2 regions of the Streptomyces sp. 8N706 genome follow, and region 1 is predicted to be linked to the other one. Evidence: riboswitches for the same ligand, from Rfam matches in the RefSeq annotation. Region 1 holds a riboswitch; the other holds the start of a gene.

The links. Region 1 has a riboswitch for cyclic di-AMP ahead of ACTWQE_RS02610 (transglycosylase family protein). Riboswitches for the same ligand answer to the same signal wherever they lie in the genome.
Region 2: linked by a shared signal. The riboswitch ahead of ACTWQE_RS12175 (M23 family metallopeptidase) and the one ahead of ACTWQE_RS02610 (transglycosylase family protein) in region 1 are both predicted to bind cyclic di-AMP.

Annotation. Positions count from the first base shown of each region.
Region 1 is NZ_JBQQBW010000003.1:144,651-148,791, forward strand. It holds gene ACTWQE_RS02600 (TIGR03943 family putative permease subunit) at 51-803, opposite strand; gene ACTWQE_RS02605 (permease) at 800-1,693, opposite strand; cyclic di-AMP (ydaO/yuaA leader) riboswitch at 2,399-2,573, shown strand; gene ACTWQE_RS02610 (transglycosylase family protein) at 2,579-3,808, shown strand.
Region 2 is NZ_JBQQBW010000025.1:924-5,064, reverse strand. It holds gene ACTWQE_RS12185 (M16 family metallopeptidase) at 1-23, shown strand, start outside; gene ACTWQE_RS12180 (M16 family metallopeptidase) at 35-1,402, shown strand; cyclic di-AMP (ydaO/yuaA leader) riboswitch at 1,714-1,897, shown strand; gene ACTWQE_RS12175 (M23 family metallopeptidase) at 1,913-2,707, shown strand; gene ACTWQE_RS12170 (GntR family transcriptional regulator) at 2,898-3,554, shown strand; gene ACTWQE_RS12165 (HPr family phosphocarrier protein) at 3,833-4,114, opposite strand.

The DNA.
Region 1 (4,141 bases):
CCTCAAGGCCTCGGGGCCGGGCGGATACCGGACGGCCCGGCCCCCGGTGATCAGTAGCGAGGTGCGGGGTCCCCGTACGGGTTCGCGGGCCGCGCGACGGGCCGTACCTCCTCCACGTCGAGAGCCGCCTCCGCCGAGGCCGTGCCCACCTTGCCGAGGGGGCGCCAGCTGCCGGTCACACTCACCCAGGCGTCGGCCCGCGGGGGAGTGCCGCCGTGCATTTCGACCTTGACCGACTGGGAGTCCGCCGCGCAGCAGCTCAGGATCAGACGGGTCAGGTACCAGCCGCCGCCCTTCCCGGGGGTGACGAAGCCGGTCATCCGGACCGTACGGTCCTCAAGGCTGCGGCGGGTGTCCTGGCGCGCGCGTGAGCTGAACTCCGAGAGCGAGATGACCAGCGGGGACCTGTCGGGAAGGGGCGAGAACCGCACGTCCTCCTCCACGGTGCCGGTGTTCTCCCGGGCGGCGGTGTACGAGCCGAGCGCGGGCGGGGTGAAGAGGAGCAGGGTCAGCGCGGGCAGAAACAGCAGCCAGGCGATCCGCGGCCCTCCGCTGTGGTCATGACCGTGCCCGTGATCGTCCTCGGCCCCTGCGGCGTCGGGCACGTCGGCCGGCCCCGAGAACAGGAAGCCGTCCCGGCCGGCGCCCACGAGCCCCAGGGCGACCAGGATGACGCCGGAGACGATGAGCGGAAGGCGCAGCCCCTCCTTCACATACCGCAGATACACCTCGCTGAAGAGTGAGATGTGCAGCACTCCGGCCCCGGACAGCAGAAGCAGCAGTACCTGGATGTTCCGCTTCACAGCACCCACCATCCGGTCAGCACGCTGCACACGACGGCCACCACCGCGGTCGTCGAGGAGAATCTGAGGGCGAACGCCCGGCCGAAAGTACCCGATTGCAGGGCGATGAGCTTGAGGTCGACCATCGGGCCCACCACCATGAAGGTGAGCCGGGCCGTGGGGGAGAAGCCGCTCAGCGAGGCGGCGACGAACGCGTCGGCCTCGGAGCAGACCGCGAGGACGATGGCCAGCCCGGCGAGGAAGAGGACCGAGAGCCACGGCGATCCGGAGAAGGTGTCCAGCACCGACCGCGGTACGACGACATTGAAGGTCGCCGCCGCCATCGCCCCCAGCACCAGGAATCCGCCGGCGTGGAGAAAGTCGTGCTGGAAACCGAGCCGGAATTCCTCCCACCGGCTGTGGCCGGGCCGGTGCCCGGTGCGGTGGGCCGGAAGGCGCAGCCATTCCTCGCGGCCCAGCCGGATCCACAGCCAGCCCATCGTCGCCGAGGTGATGAGCGAGGCGAGAAGCCTGGCCACCACCATCCCGGGATCGCCGGGGAAGGCGACGGCTGTCGCGGTGAGCACGACGGGGTTCACGGCGGGAGCGGAGAGAAGAAACGTCAGTGCGGCGGCCGGAGCCACCCCCCGCCGGATCAGGCTCCCCGCGACCGGCACCGACGCGCATTCGCACCCGGGCAGGACCACGCCGGCGGCACCGGCGACGGGGACCGCGAGGGCGGGTCGCTTCGGCAGGATCCTGCTGAACGCCTGCGCCGGGACGAACGCGTTGATCGCGCCCGAGAGCGCGGTGCCCAGCAGCAGGAAGGGCAGGGCCTGGACCACGATGGCCACACAGACCGTGCGCCAGGCTTGCACGGCGGGGTGGGCAGGCCATACGCCGGTGCCCATGACCAGGACGGCCGCGACGCCGAGGACGAGCACTCCGGTCGCGAGAACAGGTTTCACGGACCGCCCGGACCGTGGATGCCGCGCTGTCGCCCCGGGCGCGGGGCTCGCGGGCGGCGAAGGGCCGATCAGCTTTTCCGCTCTCTGGACCTCTTCCGCACTCTGCACACTGACTCCGCACGTCCGCGACCGGGGCCCTCACGATATCCGGGGCACAGGCGTACACCGGGGACGCCACCACCGTGAACCCAGCAGCAAATAGTTCGGTTCGCCGGATATGCGATCCCTCGCGCAATCTCATCCCCATGATGGCGGCACTGCGGAAGCGGGCCGCAAACACCTACCCAATACCTCTATTACAGCAAAACCGAAGAGCACTACTAAAACGGACAATTGGGCGTCTCGTGACTCATCTCACAACACGATTCTCGTGATGTGATCCCGCGCACTCGAAAAGGGCACTTCCGGGCAACTCGGTTACCCGCTGCAGAGTGTGAGAGTCATTCAGTAGCAATCCCTATCGCTCTCCGCTGAAGATCCGCAGCAAAGCGTGACGCAAAGCCGAGTGGATCTGCTGAAAAGTGATTCCGAGGAATACCTGGGACTTGTCGTGAAGAAATTGCTGCGCTTACTTTTACCGCTGCCCGCCCCAGAGAAGAGCGGGTGCCCATCTGCCGGAGCGCCGAGTCCTGCCGCCGGCCGGGGGAGAAACAACAAACGCACCAGGGCAGGAGCGGGGGAACCAGGTAAGTGCCGGGCCACGCACTGTGCGAGGAACGGCTTGGGGTGAAGACGTGCCGCAGCACTCAATGCTGCTCAGGGCGCGGCCGGGCAACTCCAGCCCGAACCCGACAGCTCACCTCGTAGGCGTAGGAGAGGAATACCCCTATGTCTGCACGCGGACGTCACCGCCGGCACAGTCCCGGCCGTATTTCCCGAGTGTCTCTCGCTGCCGTTGCCGGTGGCGCCGGTCTCGCCCTTCCCCTCATGTCGGTCGGCTCGGCGCACGCCGCCTCCGTCGACACCTGGGACAAGGTCGCGGACTGCGAGAGCACCGGCAACTGGAGCATCAACAGCGGCAACGGCTTCTACGGCGGCCTGCAGTTCACCCAGGACACCTGGACGGCATTCGGCGGCACCGAGTACGCGCCGCGCGCCGACCAGGCGACCAAGGACCAGCAGATCGCCATCGCGGAGAAGGTTCTGGACAGCCAGGGCCCCGGAGCCTGGCCGGTGTGCTCCGGCAAGGCCGGACTGACCCAGGGCGGCGCCGCCCCGGAGATCTCCCCCCAGGGGAAGAAGGCCGAGGCCCCGGCCAAGGCCGAGTCCGCACCGAAGGACCGGAGCAAGCCGGCCGCGGACAAGGCGGAGTCGAAGCCGGAGTCGTACACCGTCGTCAGCGGCGACACTCTGTACCGGATCGCCACCACCCGGCACATCGAGGGCGGCTGGCACCAGGTCTACCAGGACAACCGCGAGGTCGTCGGCGGCAACCCGCACCTGATCCTCCCCGGCCAGAAGCTCACCCTCGGTGGCGGCAAGGCCGAGGCAGCGCCGAAGTCCGAGGCTCCCAAGGCCGAAGCCCCGAAGGCCGCCAAGCCCACGGCCGAGCCGAAGGCCGCGCCCAAGGCTGAGCCGAAGCCGGAGCCGAAGGCCGAGAAGGCCGAGAAGGCCGCTTCCCAGGACAAGAGCTCCTCGGACCAGGCCGCGTCGGGCTTCACCGCCCCGGTCGGCAACACCACGGTGGGCACCCCGTACCACCAGTCCGGTTCCAGCTGGTCCAGCGGCTACCACACCGGTGCGGACTTCCCCGTCCCCACCGGCACCCCGGTGAAGGCCATCGGTGCGGGCGAGATCGTCTCCGCGGGCTGGGGCGGCTCCTACGGCAACCAGGTCGTCGTCCGCCACGCGGACGGCAAGTACAGCCAGTACGCCCACCTGTCCTCGCTGTCCGTCTCGGCAGGCCAGTCCGTCAGCGGCGGCCAGCAGCTCGGCCTGTCCGGCTCGACCGGCAACGTCTCCGGCCCGCACCTGCACTTCGAGGTGCGCACCGGCCCGGACTACGGCTCGGACATCGACCCGATCGCTTACCTCCGGGCGCACGGCGTCAGCATCTGAGGACCGGCACCCAGGACCGGGTCGCCACCTGACGACCCTTCCTGACGGACCGAGGCGCCCGCCCCCGCGATGCGGGGGCGGGCGCCTCGGTGTTGTCCGGGAGCCCTGTGGCCCGTTCGCGAACGGAAAGCGCCCCTGGGCCCCGCCCCGCCCCGCCGAAGGCCGGGAGTGTACGTGCCCGAGGTGTGGCCGGCTCCCCTCAACGACTGCCGGGAGCCCCACCCGGACGGCGTCCCGCGGAGCGCCGCGGGCCGGAATGGGCCAGTCGGACCAGAACCCCCGGCTCCCGGGCGCCACACGCCGCCCGGTGCCGTACAGCGCCGGCCGCACGCT
Region 2 (4,141 bases), on a different contig from region 1:
CAGAAGAGGAGGCGGCCCAGTGACCGACGCCACCATGACCTTCCACCCGCAGCCGCAGGGCGGGACCGCCAAGCCGTGGGCCTTCCCGGCCCCGGAGCGCGGCACCCTGCCCAACGGCCTGACGGTGCTGCACTGCCACCGGCCCGGCCAGCAGGTCGTGGCCGTCGACGTCAACCTCGACGCCCCGCTGGACGCCGAGCCCGAGGGGCTGGACGGCGTCGCCACCATCATGGCGCGAGCCCTGTCCGAGGGCACCGACAAGCACACCGCCGAGGAGTTCGCCGCCGAGCTGGAGCGCTGTGGCGCCACGCTCGACGCGCACGCCGACCACCCCGGGGTCCGGGTCTCCCTGGAGGTCCCGGCCTCCCGGCTGGCCAAGGCGCTCGGTCTGCTCGCCGACGCCCTGCGGGCCCCCGCGTTCCCCGACAGCGAGGTGGAGCGGCTCGTCGCCAACCGGCTCGACGAGATCCCGCACGAGCAGGCCAACCCGGCCCGCCGCGCCGCGAAGGAGCTCTCCAAGGAGCTGTTCCCCGCCGAATCCCGGATGTCCCGGCCCCGGCAGGGCACGGAGGAGACCGTCGAGCGCATCGACGCCGCGGCCGTACGGGCCTTCTACGAGGCGCATGTCCGGCCCGCCACCGCCACCGCCGTGGTCGTCGGTGATCTGACCGGGATCGACCTCGCCGTGGTGTTCGGTGACACCCTGGGCGCGTGGACCGGCGGCACCGCCGAACTCCGCCCCCTACCGCCGGTGACCGCCGACGACACGGGCCGCGTGGTGATCGTCGACCGCCCGGGTGCCGTGCAGACCCAGCTGCTGATCGGCCGGATCGGTCCGGACCGGCACGACCGGGTGTGGCCCGCCCAGGTGCTCGGCGTCTACTGCCTCGGCGGCACCCTCACCTCCCGGCTCGACCGGGTGCTGCGCGAGGAGAAGGGCTACACCTACGGCGTGCGGGCGTTCGGCCAGGTGCTGCGCTCCGCCCCCGACGGCACGGGCGCCTCGCTGCTCGCCATCAGCGGTTCGGTGGCCACCGAGGTCACCGGGCCGGCCCTGGAGGACGCCTGGACGGTGCTGCGCACCCTCGCTGCCGACGGCCTGACCGACGCCGAGCGGGATGTCGCCGTGCAGAACCTCGTCGGTGTCGCGCCGCTCAAGTACGAGACGGCGGCGGCCGTCGCGGGCACGCTCGCCGACCAGGTCGAGCAGCATCTGCCGGACGACTACCAGGCACGGCTGTACGCCCGGCTCGCGGAGACGGGCACCGTGGAGGCGACCGCCGCGGCCGTCAGCGCGTTCCCGGTCGACCGTCTGGTCACGGTGCTCGTCGGTGACGCGTCGGTGATCGAGGAGCCGGTACGGGCCCTCGGGATCGGCGAGGTCAAGGTGGTCGGCGGCTGACCGTCGTCAACGCCCCCGGACCCGCGGCCCGTTCCGCCGCGGCACCGGCCGGAGGGCCTCGTCCCGGCGGCAGTTGACGCCGCGCAGGGCGGGGCCCCGGCAGGACCGGTACAACACGCCTCAGCAGGGCGGGAGATACCCCGGCGCCTTCGAAGACGCCGGGGTTCTCCTGTATGTCCCGTTTGTTGGTGAGACTGCCCGTTCATCTGTGGTGTGCGCTACAAAGAACCCGATTTCTTTGGCGATTGAAAGTTGTCCCGCTTAGCGTCGGTCCGGCTGTCCGACCGGACACCGGCCGCACCCGCGGCTCCGGGCAGTCATCGCCGAGTCCCCGTACGGCGCGAGCCAGGGGAGCCGGGGACCCGCCGTCCCGATGCCGCCTGCGGCGCGGGGCAAGTCCCTTGGGGTGAATCGGGCGCCTCCCCGGAGGGGCCCGTAGGAGACCTTCCTGCTCCGAACCCGTCAGCTAACCCGGTAGGCGAGAAGGAAGGAAAGGAGTACGCCGCACCCATGGCGTTCACCCGTGCCACCGGGAAACACCGCCGGCCGAGCCGTCTCGTCCGCTCCGGCGCGAACATCGCAGGCATAGCCACCCTCGCCACCGCGGGCGCCGTCGGCTCCGTGGCGCCCCCCGCGCTCGCCGCCTCCGGCGAGGCTCCGGCGGCCGAGCAGACCGGTCTGCGCCAGGCCATCGCCGCGGGCGACACCCTCGCCGACACGATCGGCGCCCAGGCGCGCGCCCAGCAGGAGGCCGCCGACGAGGCGGCCGCCAGGGCGAAGGCCGAAGCGGAGGCGAAGAAGCGCGCCGCCGAGGCCAGGCGCGAGGCGGAGGCCAAGGCGAAGAAGGCGCGTGAGGCCAAGGTGCGCGCCGCCCGTGAGGCGGAGCGCAAGCGGCTGAACGCCTTCGTCCTTCCGGTCCGGGGCAGTTATGTCTCGACCGGGTACCAGTCCTCGGGCGGGGCGTGGTCCTCCGGCAGCCACACCGGCATCGACTTCCACGCCTCGTCGGGCACCTCCGTCCACGCCGTCGGCGCGGGCACCGTCGTCGAGGCAGGCTGGGGCGGCTCGTACGGCAACAACGTCGTGATCAAGATGAAGGACGGTACGTACACCCAGTACGGCCATCTCTCCTCCGTCGGCGTCTCCGTCGGTGAGACGGTCACCCCGGGGAAGCAGATCGGTCTCTCGGGCAGCACCGGCAACACCACCGGTCCGCATCTGCACTTCGAGGCCCGTACGTCCCCCGACTACGGTTCGGACATCGACCCCGTCGCCTATCTCCGCTCGCACGGCCTCAGCGTCTGACCAAGCTCTGGCCAAAGATATACCCGGTCCGGGCGTCCTCGTCGGAAATTCCTCCGCATTGCAATAGAGTTCCTGAACAAGCGACAACCGAATGCGTTTCGCGGGGATTAAACGGAGGTCCGGCCATGCGGGGTCGAAGGTGAACGGCGATGCGGTGCCGGCGGCCAGGACGGGCATTCCCGCGCACGCGGTGTGCCAGGCGATCCGGGACGACATCGTGTCCGGGGCGCACCCTCCGGGCAGCCGGCTGACCGAGGAGGTCCTCGCCCGCCGGTACGGCGTCTCCCGGGTCCCGGTCCGCGAGGCCCTGCGCACGCTGGAGTCCGAGGGCTTCGTGACCACGCGCCGGCATGCGGGCGCCTGTGTCGCCGAGCCCTCGGAACAGGAGGCCGCGGACCTCCTGGACATCCGTGGCCTGCTCGAACCGCTGGGTGCGGCGCGCGCCGCCCAGCGCCGTACCGAAGCGCACCTCAAGGTGTTGCGCGGGCTCGTACGGCTGGGCCAGGAGCGTGCCAGGCGGGGGCACTTGACGGATCTGCGGCCGCTGGGCGACTGGTTCCACGAGACCCTGGCCCAGGCCTCCGGCAGCCCCAGTCTGGCGTCGCTGCTCACCCAGGTCCGCCGCAAGATCACCTGGGTGTACGCGGCGAACCCACCGGGGCGGCAGACCGAGTCCTGGGAGGAGCACGGGGCCATCGCGGACGCGGTGGCCCGGCGGGACGCGGATCGCGCCCGCGCGCTGATGGCCGCGCACACCGAGCGCTCGCTGGCCGCCTACCGGCTGCGCCGGCCGTCCCATGTGAGGCCTTCGAAACAGCCTGTCAACACAGCGAGTGCACGGAATTAACAGATATCCCGTATACAACTGTCGGGAATTCTTTTCCGGCTTCAGCCGTGCTTTCGGCTGCGCGAAAATAGGACGGAAGCCGGAGTGGAGCCCGGTGAGAAAGCTGCGCGAAAAAGAAAAGCAGAGCCGCGGTGCCCTGAATGGGCCACCGCGGCTCCGCCCTGCGTTTTTGCCTGTGGTACGTCTCCGGGAGCATTCGGGAGATTCGTCCGAGTGCCGCGTCGGCCAAGGTCTGCCCGGTAGCGAGGTGACCTGGTGCGGCCCCGGCCGACGCGGCACTACACCGTCTCCGGCAGCTCCTCCAGCCCCTCCGCGACCAGCTTCGCCAGGCGGTCCAGGGCGATCTCGGCGCCATCGGCCTCTGAGGAGAGGACGATCTCCTCGCCGCCCTGGGCTCCCAGGCCCAGCACGGCGAGCATGGAGGCGGCGTTGACCGGGTTGCCATCGGTCTTGGCGATCGTCACGGGGACGCCGGAGGCGTTCGCCGCACGGACGAAGATCGAAGCGGGCCGGGCGTGCAGGCCCTCGGCCCAGCCGACGGTGACGCGGCGCTCAACCATGGTGTTGCCCTTCGGGTCGTGTCCAGG